2 linked regions of the Gemmata palustris genome follow. The protein of the gene in region 2 interacts with the protein of the main gene of each other region in a pairwise test. Links are inferred from orthologs where the notes say so. Each region holds a gene or a part of one and is shown on either strand. Other genes may lie near its edges.

Region 1 (9,969 bases), 3.7 Mb from region 2 along the record:
CGGGGAAGGGGGCGGGAGGGTGATGGGTGTTCCGAATCGCACGTCCGGGCGGGAGAACAAATGGTACGCGCGCGCCCGCCGGTTCTCGGGATCGCGGTCCTGGCCGCTCTGTTCGCAGTTTCGCCGGCACGCGCGGACCAGGACCTCAGTCCCGTGTCGTACAAGGTCACGGTTCCCGGCGGGGAGTTCGTTTTCGTGATGCTCGCCCCCGCAGGTGAACGGGGAAACGGCTGGTTGAACGAGGCGCAGGCGGCCGAGGTCCGGGAGATCCGCCGCGTCTATGCGGTGAGCGGCCTCTATTACAACGACGGAACTGTTAAGCCGTTGTGGACGGTCGATTGGTACGCTCGCGAGGTCGCGGTGGCACGCGACGGGGTTCACATGGTTCGGTTCGGCCCGCGGCCAGAACTCGCTCCGGACCGCGCCGCCCCGCTCGGCCCGGAACTCGCCACGGAAGCCGTCAGCTTCTTCGCCCGGGGCCAACTCGTGCGCACGTACAGCATCGGAGAGTTGGTCGATCGCCCGGACCGGTTGCCGCGCTCGGCGTCACATTTTTACTGGCGCGGCGGGGACTCGTTCGATGACGCCCGGCTGGAGTACGCGCTCGTGACACACGACGGCAACAGGTTCGTGTTCGACGCTCGGACCGGGGCAATCACCTCCCAAACCCGCGCAACCCCTTCGGCGTGGTGGGCCGTTGGCGGGCTCGCAACGGTCGCGGCCGGCGTGGCGCTCGGACTCTGGTTGAGCCGCCGAAACCGCCGACCCGCTTAACTCAGGTGCGAAACCGCCGATGTGCTGAGCCACTGCCACGTGCGCTGGGTCGTGGACCTGGCTCTCGGCAAGGAATAGCGGGCGGGTAACGACGCGGTTCGACAATAGGGGCCGAGCAGGGCTGCCTTGTGTTCGAGGGCGGGGGACGATATGGCGCTCCCAAACGATTCATCCGTATCGCCGCACAGGGGTTGCTGTGCCCATCTCGCTGCCCACGCTCGACACATTAGACGCGCTCACCGTCGCCACGCCGTGTACCGTTCCGTGGGACGAAATGAGCGGCAGCGACCGGTCGCGGTTCTGCGGTCAGTGCCGCCGGCAGGTGTTCGACCTGTCGGCACTGACCACCGCGGAAGCAACGGACCTGCTCTCCGACCCGACCGGGGCGCCGTGTGTGCGGCTGTACCGGCGCCCGGACGGGCGGGTGCTGACCGCCGATTGTCCGGTCGGGCTGCGGACCCGGGTGTGGCGGCGGTTGCGGCGCCGGGCGGCGTGGGCCGCGTCCCTGTTCGCCGTACTGTTCGTGCCGGCGTGCCGGACGGCGACTCAAGGAGCCCTGGGCGGTGCTTACGATAACGGTCGCGTGTCCTTACCCGCTTCCTTGCAGGACGACGCGCCGGGCACCAAGGGGCGTCCGCCCGCGGCCCACACGGAGTCGGGCGGACCCGGGGTTGCGTCGGTCCCGGGGACGTGATTTCTTCTCCCCCGCAAGCCGACAGGAGTGAACCCCGGCTGTCATGAGGGTGCGGGTATCCACGCGCGGACGCACCTCGTGGGGCAACCGATGACCGAAGCGGAATGGCTGGCGTGCGAAGATCCCGAGCCGATGCTTGAGTTCCTCCGAGGCAAGGCGGGTGACCGGAAGTTGCGGTTGTTCGCGGTGGCGTGTTGCCGAAGGATCTGGCACCTGATCCTTCACAACTGGAGCAAGGAAGCCGTCGAAGTTGCCGAGATGAATGAAAACGGTTTGGTCGACTCGTGCGTTGTCGAGGGGCGTTCGGATCAGGCCGAGCGAGCGATTGGGCGAGTGGCGCTCCGTTCGGAAATCGAGGAGTACGCCGCAACCGCAGCGGCGTGGGCCGTGTCGTTTGATCCCGAGCGAAGGAGACAGGTCTTCCAACCCGCTGCGGTAGCGGTTGGGTCGATGGCGGACCCCGAGGATTGGACTACCGGACGAAATAAAGAGTTTGCCAGCCAGTGCGGGTTGTTAAGGTGCGCTTGGGGGCCGCTCCCGTTCCGCCCGGTGCCCTTCTCCCCGTCATGGCGCACGTCTACCGCGGTTGCGCTGGCGGCGCAGATGTACGAGTCGCGCGAGTTCGGCGCGATGCCGATTCTGGCCGACGCGCTCCAGGACGCGGGGTGCGATAACGCGGACGTGCTGAGCCACTGCCGCGACGCGGGCGCGCCGCATGTGCGGGGGTGCTGGGTCGTGGACCTGCTGTTGGGCAAGGAGTAGCGGGGCACGGGGGGCGCGGTGGTGGCTTTGTAGCCACGGATGGGGCGACCGCAGCTCGCCAGGGGTGAAACCCCTGGCGAGCTGCGCGTGGTCGGGGACCGGGTGGCGCCCAGTGTTGTTTGGGGCGCGGGTGCGCACGGGGTTCCCAGGGTGCGCCCGCGTTGCGGTCGACCCTGGACGGGGGAGTATGACCCCTTCGGGGTACCGGCATTGGTCGTGCGGGCGCGCGCCGCGTGTGGGCGCACCCGCCGCCCTTGCGGGCGGGGTTCACCGGGGCTCAAGGGTGGTTCGGGTTTCTACCCCGAAGGGGTTGCACATCCCAGCCCCCGGGTCGTGATGCGCACCCGGGGAAACACCCGCGGGGAAGAAACTGTTTGTATTTATTCGTTCACTAGTATACAATTTGCCAATGCGCGGACCGAGTGTCCGATGCTATTGTGCGCGCGGGACATGCACGGGTGCAGGTGCGAAATGTTGGCCGAATGCTCACCCGGAAGCGCAGAAATGTCAGCGATTGTTAGCCATCTGCGGGGGATGATTCGGCGCCCGATGTGTCAAAAGCCCGGGGATATCAGCAGTTGGTGTGTTGCTCGGCCGGCGCGATCGGCCCCGGCCCCGAAATGTTAGCAAATGTTAGTCCGGCGGCCCGTTGACCGAAACGGCAGGCCGGTTTCGGATTGTGCCCTCTCCCCTTGCGGGAGAGGGTGGTGAGGCTTTGCGAACCGGGTGAGGGGTGGTTCCTGTGTGTGGGAGCAACCCCTCACCCCGCCGCGAAGCGCGACGACCCTCTCCCGCAAGGGGAGAGGGCACAAACACGAATCCCCTGCGGGTCGACCGCGGCCCCCGGTGGTTCTCACGTCTCCATCAGGAGCCGGAGCGGGTCGCTGAAGAGCTGGGACAGGCGCACCGCGAACCGGCACCCGTCGGCCCCGTCGATGACGCGGTGGTCGTAGGTGAGCGAGAGCGGCATCACGAGCCGCGCGACGATCTGCCCGTCGCGCACGACCGGTTGCAGTGCGGACTTCGACAGGCCCAGGATCGCCACCTCGGGGTAGTTCACCAGCGGCGTGAACCCGGTGCCCCCGATGCCGCCCAGGTTCGTGATGGTGAACGTGCCCCCGCGCATCTCGTCGATCGTGAGCTTGTTCGTGCGGGCCTTCTCCGCGATGACGGACACTTCCGCGGCCAGGTCGCGGATGCTCTTCTTGTCCGCGTCGCGGATCACGGGCACCTTCAGCCCCGCGTCCGTGTCCACCGCGATGCCGATGTGGAAGTACTTCTTGAGGACCAGCTTGCCCGCGTTCATGTCGTAGCTGCTGTTGAACCGCGGGAACTCCTTCAGGGCCGCGATGCACGCCTTGATCGCGAGCACCGTCATCGTGATCTTCGGGCTACCTTTGGGGAGGGCGTCGACGATGCGCTTGCGCCCGGCTTCCAGGTCGGTGATGTCCGCGAGCTCGTGCTGCGTGACCATCGGCATGGTCCGCCAGCCGACGGTGAGGTTCTTCGCGATCGCCTGCCGGGTCACACCGATATCGGTCACCTCGACCGGCCCGAACTTCGCGAAGTCCGGCAGCGGCGGGAGCGCGAACGCATTCACGATGATCCCGCTCGCGGGCGCGGCCGGCCCGCCGCCGGTGCCCTTCACGCGCTGGCGCTCGGTGCGGACGAAGCCCTTGAGGTCGTCGAGCGTCACGCGGCCCTCGCGCCCGCTGCCCTTCAGCTCGCCGAGTGCGACGCCGAGTTCGCGTGCGAGTTTGCGCGTCGCGGGTCCGGCGGGGACGACCGTCTTGGTGCCGCTCGCGCTGCCGTTGTTCGATGCGGGCTGCGCTTGTGGGGAGGGCGCGGCCGACGTCGGTGCGGCTTGTTGGGCCGGTGCGGGCGTCGAAGCCTTCGGCTCGGTCGGTGCGGCGCCCGCGGTCTTGAGGGTGACGAGCTTGCCCCCGACGGCGACCTTGTCTCCGGGCTTGACGTGGACCGCTTCGACGGTGCCGTCGGCCTCGGCGGTGACCTCCATCGAGGCCTTGTCGGTGCTCACCTCGACCAGCGCCTGGCCCGACTTGACCGCGTCGCCCGCCTTCACGAACACCGCCGTGACCGTACCGCCCTCAATACCCTCGCCCGGGTTCGCGAGCACGACGTCGATCGATGCGGCGTCGGCGCGAGGCGCTTCGGCCTTCGGTTGCGGCGCGGGCGCGGCCGGGGCTTCTGCCTTCGGCTGGGGTGGGCTCTTCGGTGCGGGCGCCTCGCTCGGCTTCGCCCCGCCGGATACGCGGACGAGTTTGCCTCCGACGGCGACCTTGTCTCCGGGTTTGACGTGGACCGCTTCGACGGTGCCGTCGGCCTCGGCGGTGACCTCCATCGAGGCCTTGTCGGTGCTCACCTCGACCAGCGCCTGGCCCGACTTGACCGCGTCGCCCGCCTTCACGAACACCGCCGTGACCGTACCGCCCTCAATACCCTCGCCCGGGTTCGCAAGCACGATGTCCATTAGGCCCCCTACGGACCGCGCGCACGCGACCCGCCACTGTGGTGTCAACTTGTCCGAACGGTCACGCGGTGCGAGCCGGGGGCGCGAGGTCGCGCGCCTTCGATTGTCACTGTCCGACGGCGCGCCCCGGTCAGATGGTCCACGGGTGCGCGGCGTCCGGGTCGATGCCCAGGTCCGCGACCGCCTTCTTCACCGTGCCGGGGTCGAGTTGCCCCTGCTCGAAGAGCGCGTACAGCGCGGCGACCACCACGTTCTCGGCGTCCACCTCGAAGAAGCGCCGCAGCGCCTTGCGCGTTTCCGAGCGGCCGAACCCGTCGGTGCCCAGCGCGAGCAGCCGGCCGTTCAGGTACGGGGCGACCGTTTCCGGCAGCGCCCGCATGTAGTCGCTCGTCGCGACGATCGGCCCCTTCGTGGCGCCGAGCACCTGGGAAACGAACGGCACCTTCTTGGGCGCGTCCGGGTGCAGGCGGTTGTGGCGCTCGCACTCGATGGCGTCCTTGCGGAGCATCTGGTAGCTGGTCGCGCTGTAGACCGTGCTGGCGATGTTGTACTTGTCCGCGAGGATCTGCTGTGCCCGGAGCGCCTCGTTCAGGATGACGCCGCTGCCGAGGAGCTGCACCTCGAGTTTCGCGCCGGCGGGTTTCGCGCTCTTTACGGGGTACAGCCCGCGGATGATGCCCTCGCGCACGTGCTCGCCGGGCATCGCGGGCATGTCGTAGGCTTCGTTGTAAACGGTGAGGTAGTAGAAGCACTCCTCGCCGCGCACGTACATCGCGTTGATGCCCTCTTCGATGACGACCGCGAGCTCGTAGGCATAGGCCGGGTCGTAGGTGCGGCACGTCGGGATGGTCATGGCCATCAGGTGGCTGTGCCCGTCCTCGTGCTGGAGCCCCTCGCCGTTGATCGTGGTGCGCCCGGCGGTGGCGCCCATCAGGAACCCGCGGGTGCGGGCGTCGGCCGCGGCCCACGCGAGGTCGCCGATGCGCTGGAACCCGAACATCGAGTAATAGATGTAGAACGGGATCGTGTTCACGCCGTGCGTGCTGTACGCGGTGCCGGCGGCGATGAAGCTCGCCATGCTCCCGGCCTCGTTGATCCCCTCTTGCAGGATCTGGCCGGTCTTCGACTCGCGGTATTCCGAGAGCGACCCCTTATCGACGGGCGTGTACGTCTGCCCGACGCTGGAGTACATGCCGAACGCCTTGTACATCGGCGGCATCCCGAACGTCTGCCCCTCGTCCGGCACGATGGGGACGATCAGGTGCTTGATGTGCGGGTCGCGGCACAGTTGGGTCATCAGGTTGACCCACGCGAACGTGGTCGAGGCGGTCTTCCCCTCGACCGTGGCCCCGTACAGGCGCTCGAAGCTCTTGCGCTCCGGCGGCTGGCACGGCACGAACTCGTTGTTGCGGAACGGCTGTGGGCCGCCGAGGGCGTCGCGCCGGGCCTTCAGGTACTTCGCTTCGGGGCTGTCCGCGGGCGGGCGGTAGAAGGGGATCGTTTCGAGTTGCTCGTCGGACAGGGCCGGGAGCTCGAACCGCTCGCGGAACTGGCGGAGCGCGGCGAGCGTCTGGCGCTTCGACTTCTCCTCCGGCTTCATGTCGGGCACGGCTTCGATCTGGACCGCGAGTTTCTTCAACTGGTGGGTGGTGAACTTGCCTTGCCCGCCGTCGCCGGGGATGCCGTAACCCTTCACGGTCTTCACGAGAATGACGGTCGGCTGGGCCTTGTGCTCGGTCGCGGTCTTGTACGCCGCGTACACCTTGAGCGGGTCGTGCCCGCCGCGCTTGAGGGCCGCGACCTGGCGGTTCGAGAGGTGCTCGACGAGCGCCTTGAGTTCGGGCGTGTTGAAGAACACGTCGCGGATGTACGCCCCGCGACGGTCGGCGTCCTCTTCCTCGCTGATGAGCTTCTTAGAGTTGATCTCTTCGGTGGTGCGCATGTCGCGCCCGACGTAGTCGCAGTACTCGCCGTCAACAACTTCCATCATGCGCCGGGCGAGCGCACCGGTGTGGTCGTTCTTGAGCAACTCGTCCCAGTCGGTCCCCCACACCACCTTGATGACGTTCCACCCGGCGCCGCGGAAGATGCCCTCGAGTTCCTGAATGATCTTCCCGTTCCCGCGCACCGGGCCGTCGAGCCGCTGCAGGTTACAGTTGATGACCCAGGTGAGGTTGCCGAGCTTCTCGCGCCCGGCGAGGCTGATCGCGCCGAGCGATTCGGGCTCGTCGCACTCGCCGTCGCCGAGGAACGCCCACACGCGGGCGCGGTCCGTCTTCGCGAGCTCGCGGTCCCGCAGGTACCGATTGTACCGGGCGTGGTAGATGGACATGATCGGGCCGAGGCCCATGCTGACGGTCGGGTACTGCCAGAAGTCCGGCATGAGCCACGGGTGCGGGTAGCTCGACACCCCGCCGCCGGGCTTCAGTTCCTGGCGGAAGTTGTCCAGCTTCTTTTCTTCCAGCCGCCCTTCGACGTAAGCCCGCGCGTACATGCCGGGGCTCGCGTGGCCCTGGAAGAACACAACATCGCCGGGGTGGTCGGCCGAGCGGCCGTGGAAGAAGTGGTTGAAGCCGATTTCGTAAAGCGTGGCGGCACTGGCAAAGGTGGAGATGTGGCCGCCGACGTTGGTGTTCTTGTTCGCTTTGAGCACCATCGCCATCGCGTTCCAGCGGATGGCACTTTTGAGCTTCCGCTCGAGAACCCGGTCGCCGGGGAAGGCCGCCTGGTCTTCGACGGGGATCGTGTTGACGTAGGGCGTCGTGATCCCGCCGGGCATTTTAGCGCCGGCCCGGTCGGTGACCGCGATGAGCGTTTCGAGGAGGTACTTGGCCCGCTCCGGCCCGCCGTGTTTAAGCACGGCCTCCATTGCATCGAGCCACTCGGTGGTTTCCTGCGGGTCGATGTCTTCGGGAAGTCGGGCGCTATTCAGAGCCAACACGTCCGGGGTGACGAGCATCGGCGAAATCCTCGTGTAGCGAGCAAGAATCGAGGCGGGGCGGACCGCGGGTGGCTCGGCTCGTGGTGCAAGGTTAGGATAGGCGGGGGCTTCCGGGTCGTCTATACGACCGGGGCGCCCCTCCCGAACCGAGGACCGCGATGCGAATACTAACCATTATATGCGTCTTGGTGGGCGCGCTGTCACTACTGCCCGCGGCCGACCCGCCGAAACCCGCGCTCGCACCGACGCCGGTCACCTGGAACAAGTCCGGCAAGGTGCTCGGCGAGGTCTGCGTGGGGCTGTCGGAACAGTCCAAAATCCCGATCTCGGTCGCGCCCGCGGCGCTCAAAACGCAGTGCCCGGTGGCGTTCGACCGCGTACCGTTCTGGGAGGCGCTCCAGGCGAGCGCCGACAAGACGCGCACGCGGATCGCGCTCTCCGAGGGCGGGCAAAAGGTCGAGCTCGTCCCGCGCGGCGCTTCGCAGGAGATCGCCGCCACGAACGGGGCGTTCCGCGTGGTCGTGCAGCAGGTCGTGGGGCGCACGCTGCTCGAACTGGGCGCGACCTTTCACGACGTAGGACTGCTCGTTCACTGGGAGCCGCGCGTCCGCGTGTACCGCATCGATACGGCGCCGCGCATTACCAAAATCACGGACCCGACCGGGGGGCGCGTCACCGCCGAGGACGGGAGCGCGAAGACGCTACCTACCAACTCCACGAGCGAAATGAAAGTGCGCCTTAACGGGCTCACGCGCAAGAGCGAGCAGCTCACCGCGCTGGACGGCGAATTCACGGTGACGGCCGCCGACCGGTTGCTCGCGTTCGCGTTCGACGTACCGGACGGGAAACTGCCGGACGCCAAGAAACAGGGCGACGTGACCGCGGCGCTCAAGCGGGTCCAGAAGATTAAAGATTCGTGGGAGATCGTGGTGGAGGTGAACTACCCTGCCGGGCAACCGGTGTTCCAGAGCTTCGAGGGCGATTGGTGGTTGCGCGACAACCGGTTGCTCCTGCGGGCGCCGGACGGCAAAACGGTGACGATCGACGACTACGAGATCCCGGAGCGGGAGCGCGCGACGCCGCTCGTCGTCACCCACCGCTACAAGGAGGACCCGAAGAACGGCTTCAGCGCGCCCACCACCAAGGGCTGGAAGCTCGTGTACGAGACCCCGGCGCCGCTCGTCGAGTTCAAGGTGCCGTTCAAGCTGAAGGGCATCCCGCTACCGTGAGGCCCGGCGCGGGAGGGTTCCGCCGGTGCCGCGCGGAGCGGTCGTTCCGGTTCCGCCGGCGCCGGGCGGCAGAACTGCGCGTAATGTGAGCGCACCGGAGCGATACGGGTGTTACTCTCGCTAGTAAACAGTAACGCCGGAACTCGCGAAACCACCCGGCCGGCCTTATTCGCCCGCGACCCATGACAAGCCTTCCGCTCGCACTCACGAACGCCGGGACCGCGGGCGCCTGCTGCCGGAACGGGCGCCCCAGTGTGAGCGCCGCGGAACAAGAGGCGGTGCGGCCCCGCCGGGGCGGGCTCGATCGAACGCTGGTCCGTTAAAATCACCCGCGCTACTTGACAGAACGTCCCCGAACCAGAATGATTTCCTTTACTCCGTGTGGTTGGCGCGCGCCGCTGCGTGTGGCTGGCTCTCGCTTTCCTTCTCGCTGAGGATGTGTCTCATGGCGTCCCAACCGCCCCGCCGTCGCCGGCTCGAAGTCGAAGACATCGGGGACATCGCGGTCGTCAACTTCGTCGACAAGAAGATCCTGGACGAGCAGAACATCCAGATGATCGGCGACGACCTGTTCCGCCTGGTCGACGAGCTCGGCCGCCGGAAGGTGCTGCTCAACTTCGGCAACGTCGAGTTCATGTCCAGCGCCGCCCTCGGCAAGCTGATCACGCTGCACCGCAAGCTCCAGGCCGTTCAGGGCAAGCTGGTGCTGTGCAAGATCGCCAAGGACATCCTCGACGTCTTCAAGATCACCAAGCTGGACAAGATCCTCACCATCTTCCCGGACGAACAGGCCGGGCTGCAGGGGTTCTGACCGCCCGCCCACTCGCGCGCGGGGGCGCCGCCGTCCGCCCCCGTGCTCCATTTCGCCGGTTCCCGCGACTTCCAAGCATGAGCGCCACCCGCACCGTTACCGAACTGACGATACCCAGTGACCTGGGCGAGTCGCGCCGCGTAATGGAACTGATCGAGGACGCGCTGCACGCCCGGGGGTACACGGAGCACGACATCTTCGCGATCAAGCTCGCGCTCGAAGAGGCCCTCGTCAACGCGATCAAGCACGGCAACCAGATGGACCTCG
Region 2 (9,457 bases):
GCGGTTGTGCGTGAACGGCGTGTTTGAATTGATCGAGGAAGGAAAACTCGACCCGAAGGGCATCGACTGGTGGGTGACGCACTACTCGTCACACCTGTTCCGCGAACAGGCGAACGAACTGTTTGTTCGTGGCGGATTGACGATCGACCCGGACCGCGTGTTCACGAACCTCTACACGAGCGGCAACGTCGGCTCCGCATCATTCCCGCTGATGCTCGGCGACCTCTTCCGCAGCGGGAAACTCAAGCCCGACCAGCGCATCGTGTGCATCGTGCCCGAGAGCGGCCGGTTCATGTTCGGCTATGTGATCGTCCGCGTCGTCGGGAATGACTCACCCGGTGCGCGTCCGACCGCGGTTGCCCCCAGCGTTTCCGCGCCGCCCGACATCAAAACCAGCGGGTCGCCCCTCGAAGAGTCACTGGTGCGGCAACTCGCGGGGGTGTGGACCGCGTTCGAGACGCGCCTGAACCGCGTGCCTATCGTGGCGAAGATGTTTGATGGGCGCATGACGCTTCAGGATTACCGCGATTTACTGTTCAACTTGCGGCAGCAGGTGATCGACGGGTCGCGGTGGATCTCGCGGGCCGCGTCGAACGTGACGCGCGAGCACTTCCCGATCCGGTCCGCGTTCATCGGGCACTCGCGCGACGAGCACCGCGACTTCGAGATGATCGAGCGCGACTACGCATCGGTGGGCGGGAACGTGGAGGAGATTCGCGCGGGCCAGAAGAACATCGGCAGCACGGCGCTCTCGGAATACATCCTGAGCCGCGCGAGCCGCGAGAACCCGTTCGATCTGATCGGCGCGATGTTTATCATTGAGGGCTTGGGGCGCCGGGTGGCCGCGCGCTGGGCCGAACTGATCCGCACCCAATTGAAACTGGACCCGCGCCAGGTATCGTTCCTCGCGTACCACTCTGCGAGCGACGACGTCCACTTCGAGCGCCTCGACGCCGCGGTGCAGTCCGGCATCCTGACCGATAAGCTGGTCGACGAGATCGTGACGGCCGCCAAGGTGGTGGCCCGGCTGTACGTCCTGCAACTCGAAGAGATCGGGAACGTCTAACGATGCCGCGGTTTCGTAGGGTGGGACAAGGCTTTGCGCAGGCCCACCACCTCCCTGGGTATCGTGAGCGCGAAGCGAAGCGCTCCCGAGCCCGGACCACCTGGCTGCCGGAGCCCCGATGGTGGGCCTGCGCAAAGCCTTGTCCCACCCTACGAATAGAGCCGCGAACAGGACTCACGCGATGCCGCCCACCGACGCGACGCAGAAGCTCCAGAGCATCAAGCACAACCCGCTCGACCCGAACCCGTGGCTCGCGCTCTACGTGGACACGAGCGTGCCGCTTCATGCGGTCGCGAAGGCGAACTTCCTGGTGGACGTGGCCTCGACGTCGCGCCAGTGGTTCCTGCCGATGATTCGGCCGTTTTGTCGGCTCACGATTTGCGGGTTCAAGGTGCTGAAAACGGTGATGCCGCGGTTCCTCACATCGTCGTGGTTGTTGCACCACTCGATTTATTGGGGCCTGAAGTGGTTCGTATCGCCCTACGCGAACTACCTCATCATGCGCCACTTCCACATCGGCACGGAGCTGCTCCAGTTCATCGCGAAGAACGCGAAGGGCGTGAACATGGAGTTCGTGGGCCTGCGCCCGGAGAAGCTACACGACCTGACCGAGAACGTGTTCCTGCAACACGACCTGAACATCTTTAACTTCATCATCGAGATCAACCGGCAGCTCAACGAACAGGGGTTGGAGCTTCAACCGAAGGGTGAACTCGACTTCAGTTGCATCACCGACGGCGAGTTCCCGATCGAGGACATGCCGCACGGCTGGTTCAACTTAATCGACCTCGAATCGGCGATCGAAATGTACACGCCGATGTACCAACTGCTCCTGACCGACAGCGACTTCTGGCGCGCGTGCAACTCGCTCCAACTGGACGAAACCATCGCGCTCTACGCGACCACGCTCCTGAACGACCACCGGTACTTGGGGTTGGTGAACAACAAGCACCCGATCGTTCCGAGTTCGACGCTCGGTGCCGCGCACCGCCTCATGCTGCACGGCCTGGCGGCGGAGTTCCTGCACGCCTTTCTGGTCCGCCAGAAGCGCACACGCGAGAACAAGGCCGACGCCGTGAAGCAGGACCGCCCCCTACAGGGACCAATATCCTCCTGAAGAATTTGTGCGCACCTCGGGCACTCATCTCGACATCAGCGCCCACCAGTTGATAAGGCTCGCACAGAGGCCGAGGACGATGAACACTTTCATCGGCTCCGGCACCTCTTCCCAGGTTCGTGCCTCTCCCCGCCCGTACCTCTGCCGCTGGGTCGCAAAATCGTATGGAAATAGGAGGTTGCCGGTTCCCACGGCAGTAGCGAACGGGAAAAAAATCGCGGACAAATAACCGACCTCGTTACCCCGAAGCGCTTCGCGCCAGAACCAAAACACCCCAAAAGCACCGATCCCAAACAAAAACAGCCCGATCAGTCGCTGCCCGAGTCGGGATTCGACGAACGCATTTCTTGGCGATTCGGGTTCTTTAGAGACGCGCGGCGCTTGAAAGAGTTCTTCCGCGCGCCGCACGGTAAACAGAAACTGTCTCACCATCAGAACAGAAAACGTAACGAGAAGAATCAGAAATGCGCCCACGATCAGAGCGACTTTGATATCTCCCATGACTACTTCCCTGCCCAAACTTGGCACAGTTCCAGCACAACCTTCACCGCGGATTCCATCTCTTCCAAACAGGTCCATTCGAGCGGGGAGTGCGGGTTGTGTTCGCCGGTCGAGATGTTGGGCGTCGGTAGCCCCTTCTCTGTGAGTTGCGAGCCATCGGTGCCGCCGCGGATAATCTTGAACTTCGGCTCCAGACCCGCGCGCCGGGTCGCTTCTTCCGCGAACTTCACCGCGTTCGGCATCTTCGCGATCCCGTCGCGCATGTTGCGGTACTGCTTCCGCGTCTCGACCTGCACTTTCGCTTGCGGGTACTCGCGCTCGACTTGGCGCGCGATCTCGCGCAGGAGGTCCGCTTGTACCGCGAGCTGCGCGGTATCGAAGTCGCGGAGCAGGAAGCCGATTTTGACCTGACCGGTCCCGCCCTCGGTCGTCAGCGGGTGCAGGAACCCATCACGCCCGTCGGTCGTTTCGGGACTCATCGTGCGCTGGGGAAGGTGGTCGATGAACATTGCGGCGAGTCGCACCGCATTCACCATCCGCCCCTTCCCGATGGACGGGTGAATGTTGATGCCGGTGACGGTGACCGTTGCGGCGTCGGCGGAGAACGTTTCGTCCTCGATCTCGCCCGACGCCATTCCGTCGAGCGTGTACGCGACCACCGCCCCAATCTGCGCCGGTTCCAGGTGCTTCACGCCGAAACCGATCTCTTCATCGCACGTGAAGACGATTCGGACCGGGCCGTGCGGGATCTGGGGATTCGCCAACAGAGTGCGGGCGGCTTCCATGATGACCGCAACTCCGGCCTTGTCATCGGCCCCGAGCAGGGTCGTGCCGTCCGTCGTGATGATCGTCTTCCCGATCAGGCCGTTCAGTTCCGGGTTCTCGGTAACGCGGATCACTTTCGTGGGGTCTTTCGGCAACGTGATGTCGCCACCGCGGTACCCGCGAATCACTTGCGGGTCCACGTCCTTGCCCGAGTTTTCGGGGTTGGTGTCGACATGCGCGTTGAACGCGATGGTGGGCGCACCCGGCACGTTACCCGGCACGGTCGCGAACACGAGGCCGTGTTCGTTCTGGACCGCGTCCGTGATCCCGAGCGCGAGCAGTTCGTCGCGGAGCATCGCGCCGAGCACGAGTTGTCCGGGCGAACTCGGATAAGTGGTGGATTTCTCGTCCGCTTTGGTGTCGATGCGAACGTACCGCAGGAACCGTTCGAGTAGCGTGTGCGTGTCAATGGCCATAAGAGTTTCACCGCAGAGAACGCAGAGAAGAACAGAGGCTTTATTTACTCGCTGACTTTCTCGGTGCCCTCTGCGTTCTCTGCGGTGAATCGGTTTTCGTGCTCTTCTTCCGCTTGCGCTTCGCCGCGAGGCCCTTCACGCCGATCTTCGGGCACAGGTCCGCGATCACACACTTTTCGCACCGCGGCTTGCGCGACAAGCACACCTTGCGGCCGTGCATGATGAGCCGGCCGCTGAAGTGCAGCCATTCTGATTGCGGCACGATCTCGGCCAGCGCGAGTTCGACCTTCACCGGATCGCGGTGGCGCGTCAGCCCGAGCCGGCGCGAGAGCCGCCCGACGTGCGTGTCCACGGTGACGCCGGGCGTCTCGAATGCGTGCCCGAGGATCACGTTCGCGGTCTTGCGACCGACCCCGGGGAGTGTCACGAGGTCATCGAGCGTGGTTGGAACTTCGCCGCCGAAGCGCACTACCATCTCCACGCAGCACGCGCGGATATTCTTGGCTTTGTTTTTGTAAAACCCCGACGGCTTGACGAGTTGCTCCAACTCCTTGATATCGCATTCCGCGAGTTCTCTCGCCGTCGGGAACCGCGCGAAGAGCGCAGGCGTGAGCAGGTTCACGCGCTTGTCGGTGCATTGCGCCGAGAGAATGACTGCAATAAGTAACTGGAACGGGTTCGCGTAGTTTAGCCCCTCGAACTCCGGGTACAGCGGGGCGAGCCGGTCGTTGATCGGCACGACACGATCGCGCGCGGGCGGGAGCTTCGACTCAGAAGTGAGGTCGTCCATGTTACGCGGCCCGCCGAACAGAAGTCGCGGGTTCTCCTGCCGTCGCTACGGATACGGGCTCAGATGCGGTTCGGGCGCGAGCCTGTTCCGCTTCGAGCGGCGTAATAAATCCTCGCGCGAGCAGCGCATCAGTGTCGAGCGAGACGCTAGTCGGAGCGCCCGCGGTAAACGATCCCAGGGCCGCGAACGCGCGGCGCTCTTGTGCGAAGCCGGTTTCGTCCGAGCTGCGTTCCGGCACGCGCGGGGTACATTCGAGTTCATCAAGGAACGTGCGCAGATCGATCTTCGCGCGCCGGGCACAAAACGCCCGGTCCACCAAACCGCGGTCGCGTGCTTCGCGGCCCGAAAGTGTGCGCCCTGATGTAATGAACGGTTCCGCGCGGCGCCCCAACAACGTCCGCAGCCGATGACTTCCGCCGAAGCACGTGAAGCGCCCCGGGAAGCCGAGGTGCGTTGTCGGTGTGGCGACACACAGGCGGTAATCGCACGCGAGCGCCAGCTCGAAGCCGGCCCCGAGGCACGGACCCTCAATGAACGCGACCGTCGTAAACGGCAGCGCGCTCAGGCGCGCGAACGTGCGCTGCCCGCGCCACGCGAACCCGGCGCGATCTGTTACGCGCTCGGAATCGGGATGAAGTCCGGCGCAGAAGCCGAACGGCTTCGCGGACCGGACTACCAGCGTGTTGATGAAGACGTTCGTTTCGATTCCCGCAAGTGCGGAATCGAGTTCGCTCAGGCGCGCTCCGTCGAGCGCGTTCACCGGATCGCCGGGAAAACCGAGCCAGAGTGTCGCGACGCCGTACTCGGCCGTTACGCGAATGTGTGGGGACTCGAACAACATGCCGGGAATGTTCGCGGGTCGAAGGCGAGAAATCAACCCGAACTGCGCCTACATGAGTTCCACGTTCCACGTTCCAGCCGTTCCAAGTTGAAAGCGAAAGGCCGTTGATGGGCCTTCAACGTGGAACTTGGAACGGCTGGAACGTGGAACGATTGTGTCAGCACAATTCGTCAATCGGCTTGCCGCTGGGCAACACGGAGATGGGGCGCCCGTTGTTCAGGTACTGGGCTTCGGTATCGACGCCGAGGTGCCGGTAAATCGTCGCGAGCACATCCTGGGGCGATTTCGGGTTCGCCTTGGGGAAGGCGCCGTTACTGTCGGACGCACCCACTACGCGCCCGCCCCGAACCGGCCCCCCCGCAAACGCCGCGCTGAATACACTCGGGTAGTGGTCGCGCCCCGCCTGCGCGTTCACCTTCGGCGTGCGGCCGAACTCGCCCCACGCCACGACCAGCGTCGTTTCGAGCAGCCCGCGCGTTTCGAGGTCTTCGATGAGCGCGCTGAACGCACGGTCCCAGCGCGGCAGGAACCCGAGCTTCAGCGACTCGAAGCCCTTTACGTGCGTGTCCCACCAGCGCACGTCCACGGTCACGATCCGCACCCCGGCTTCGACCAGCCGCCGCGCGAGGAGCATCCGCTGTGCCCAGTTCGGCGCGCCGCACCGATCGGCGGCCTTCGGGTCGAACGCGGGCATGTGGCCGTAGCGCTCGCGGACCTTCGCCGGCTCCTTGTCCAGATCGAATGCGTCGCGTGCCGCGGGCGAAGTGAGGATGTCCCACGCCCGCATCTGGAACTTGTCCGCCGCATCGACTTGGCCGCTCTTGTCGGCGTCGCGTCGGAGCGTGTCGAACCGCTTCAGCAGGCCCTTCCGGTCGTCCACTTGGTCGTAAGTGATGCCCTGTGCGAGCTTAAAGTTGGGGAGCTTGAACGGCCCCGGCTGCGCGGGGTCCGCGCCCGTCTCGAACGGCTTGTGTGCGGTGCCCAGGTACGCGGAGCCGGCGCCGGGGAGCAGCCGCGGGATCATCACGTAGGGCGGCATGGATGTCGAGAGGTGGCCGAGTTGCTTCGAGACGACGGACCCGATGGACGGGTGAACGTTCTCGTCCGGGTTCGGCCCCGGGTTGTAGCCCGTGAAGCAGATTTGGTCGCCGGTACTGTGACCCGCGTCGTGGTGGTGCAGGCTGCGGACGATGGACCACTTGTCCATGATCTTCGCGGACATCGGCAGCAGGTCCGAGAGCCGCACACCGGGAACGTTCGTGTCGATCACCCCGAACTCGCCCCGCACCTCGGCCGGCGCATCGGGCTTCGGGTCCCACATGTCGTGGTGACTCGGCCCGCCGCGCATCCACAACAGGATGACGTTGTTGATCTTGCTGAGCGAACTACCCCCGGCCTGGCGGCCGGGGTTCGCCTCTTCCGCGCGCGCCTCGGCACGAAACAATCCGTCGAGCGCGAGGGCGCCGAGCGCGCCGGCCTTCACGAACGCGCGGCGATCGGGCCGGCGCAGCGACCGGCGGAACTCTTCGCAACCGATTGGATTGGCCGGCATGAGGCTGTCCCGAGCTGACGGGCCGAGGGATGGTAGGTGTGCGCCAATTTCGGCACATTCACCCTATCATCGGAACGCGGCCGACGCCAGCGCGTTCCCGACCTCACAGTTTCAAGAACAGTTTGTTCTTCTCCAGGCTGCGCATGAGGGCGTAGCAGATCGTGAGCGCCAGAGCGCACATCACAAAGATATACTCAAGCGGCGCGTCCTTCGGTACGAACGGCTTAACCGCTTCGTACACGGGGTCGTGAATGATGTACGCGGCGAGCGCGTTCGATCCGAGCGTGCGGAACACACCGATTCGCATCGAGCCAATATCACACGCCAACACGAACACGGCCAGCACAATGAGTGCGACCCCGGCCCCGAACAGCGTGTAGGTCAAGCTCCCGGACCGCTGACTCATCGTGAACAGGTCGTTCGTCGGGGGCTTCACGTTAACGAAAACGAGCGGCGGCGGGGCCGCCGAAACCGCAGCATTGAAGTGCCCTTCGTCCATATCTGAGGGCGCGAGGTGAACGCAAGACAGACCGTAAGCAAGAGCCGCGATGATTGCCCCGATGAACGCGAACCGAATACAGAGCCGTTCGCGGTTCGGGGTAGATTGATAGAGGTCGCACGCGAGCGAACCGATTAACAGCGGCACCGCCCACGTGAGGAACCCGAGCGGCCCGCCGTCCACGCCGTTCGGCGGAGTGTTAGTCCAGCGGTAGTTGAACCAGTACGACAGCGCGACGTGCAGTACCCCCGAAAAGACAGTGTACGCGATCCGCACGCGGGGCCGCGCGGCGATCACCGGGAGCACCCACAGCGACGTGACCGCGATGTGCCCGAGCGTCTGGAACAAGTCCTGTTTCGCCCACCGGAGCAGAACCACGTCACGTTGACTCAAGTCGTCCCACTTCTCCCACTTGGAACCGACGTTGTAAACCACGAACGCGACCAACAAGAGACCGAGGTTTCGGCGCACCGCGTGCCAGTAAGCCGCTTGCGCACCGACCGCGGTCACGCGCTTCACGAACGTCAGCCGGAACGCGAACCCCACCGCGAACAGGAACTGCGGCATGATCGTGTCGGCGTAGCTGCAATACGTGTGGTGGTGCGCCAGAACCGGGAGTTGCTTCTTCACGGCATCAAACGAGCCGACGAAGTTCACCAGCAACATGCCGAGCACGGTGTAACCGCGGAACTGATCGAGCGAGACGAGGCGCGCGGATTCGGCCGGACCCACAGTTGGAGCCAGTTCGGAAGGGGCGGATGGCATCGCGGTTTCTTCGTGTTAGTAGGTACGGTGTCTGACACAAGGTCCGTGCGGTCGGCAGCGATGTGAGATCGCGTCGGGAGCCCCTATTGGACCGTTCGGAGCACCCGCGCGACGAATACTGTGCCCGATGAGCCCGTCGAACCGCAAGTCTTAATCTGCCGAAAAATGGAATGATGAAGACCGCAGGTAGATCGGCGGGTGCCACGGAAGCATTTCCGCAGTCGGTCGTAGCACTGGCCGGAGAACGCGGTACATTAGCGGCCACCCCAGGAGATTTCCCAATGGCCGCCGAACGCACTCTGCTCAACAAGCGCCCCGCGTGGGCCGCGCTGCAGGCGCACTACCAAACAGCGCAAAAAACGCACTTGCGCGAGCTGTTCGCGAGCGATCCGGGCCGCGGAACGCGCCTGAACGCGGAAGCCGTCGGCGTCTTCCTCGACTACTCGAAGAACCGCGTCACCGATGAAACGCTGAAACTGCTCCTCGCGCTCGCGACGGAATGCGACCTCAAGGGGCGCATTCATGCCATGTTCAGCGGCGAGAAGATCAACATCACCGAGAACCGGGCGGTGCTGCACACGGCCCTTCGTGCCCCGAAAGGCGCAACGGTCACGGTCGATGGCAAGAACGTCGTGCCCGAGGTTCACGAAGTCCTCGACGCGATGAGCGCGTTCGCCGACCGCATCCGCTCCGGGGAGTGGAAGGGCTTTACGGGCAAGCCCATCAAGAACATCGTGAACATCGGGATCGGCGGGTCGGACCTCGGCCCGGTGATGGCGAACGAAGCTCTCCGCTTCTACGCCCAGCGCGAACTCACGTTCCGTTTCCTCTCGAATGTGGACGGCACCGACTTCGCGGAGACCGTGCGCGACCTCGACCCGACCGAGACGCTGTTCATCGTCTGCTCGAAGACGTTCACCACGCAAGAGACGATGACCAACGCGGAGAGCGCGCGGACGTGGTCACTGGCCACGCTGAAGGACAAGGCCGCGGTCGCCAAGCACTTCGTCGCGGTCAGCACGAACAAGGCGAAGGTCGAAGAGTTCGGCATCAATTCCGCGAACATGTTCGGGTTCTGGGACTGG

Evidence for each region.
Region 1: the proteins of nth (region 2) and aceE interact in binary tests that used the Escherichia coli proteins (3 or more experiments, as listed by UniProt). The link is inferred for Gemmata palustris from one-to-one orthologs.

Annotation. Positions count from the first base shown.
Region 1 is NZ_JAGKQQ010000001.1:3,259,367-3,269,335, reverse strand. What follows is about bases 4,652-8,009. They hold aceE (pyruvate dehydrogenase (acetyl-transferring), homodimeric type), read right to left. Parts: upstream 7,681-8,009; coding sequence 4,852-7,680; downstream 4,652-4,851. Other genes in these bases: J8F10_RS13240 (hypothetical protein), read left to right, coding at 7,821-8,009; J8F10_RS13250 (2-oxo acid dehydrogenase subunit E2), read right to left, coding at 4,652-4,721. In the rest of the region: J8F10_RS13265 (hypothetical protein), read left to right, coding at 61-774; J8F10_RS13260 (hypothetical protein), read left to right, coding at 971-1,468; J8F10_RS38810 (hypothetical protein), read left to right, coding at 1,559-2,230; more of J8F10_RS13250, read right to left, coding at 3,084-4,651; more of J8F10_RS13240, read left to right, coding at 8,010-8,891; J8F10_RS13235 (STAS domain-containing protein), read left to right, coding at 9,337-9,702; J8F10_RS13230 (ATP-binding protein), read left to right, coding at 9,780-9,969. UniProt on the Escherichia coli protein: Component of the pyruvate dehydrogenase (PDH) complex, that catalyzes the overall conversion of pyruvate to acetyl-CoA and CO(2).
Region 2 is NZ_JAGKQQ010000001.1:7,000,862-7,010,318, reverse strand. The notes cover bases 2,841-5,686. They hold nth (endonuclease III), read right to left. Parts: upstream 4,716-5,686; coding sequence 3,966-4,715; downstream 2,841-3,965. Other genes in these bases: J8F10_RS29070 (enoyl-CoA hydratase/isomerase family protein), read right to left, coding at 4,717-5,556; pepT (peptidase T), read right to left, coding at 2,841-3,925. Outside these bases: J8F10_RS40430 (3-oxoacyl-[acyl-carrier-protein] synthase III C-terminal domain-containing protein), read left to right, coding at 1-1,066; J8F10_RS29090 (DUF6999 family protein), read left to right, coding at 1,248-2,183; J8F10_RS29085 (hypothetical protein), read right to left, coding at 2,208-2,684; more of pepT, read right to left, coding at 2,687-2,840; J8F10_RS29065 (DUF1501 domain-containing protein), read right to left, coding at 5,714-7,108; J8F10_RS29060 (acyltransferase family protein), read right to left, coding at 7,212-8,372; pgi (glucose-6-phosphate isomerase), read left to right, coding at 8,654-9,457. UniProt on the Escherichia coli protein: DNA repair enzyme that has both DNA N-glycosylase activity and AP-lyase activity. The DNA N-glycosylase activity releases various damaged pyrimidines from DNA by cleaving the N-glycosidic bond, leaving an AP (apurinic/apyrimidinic) site.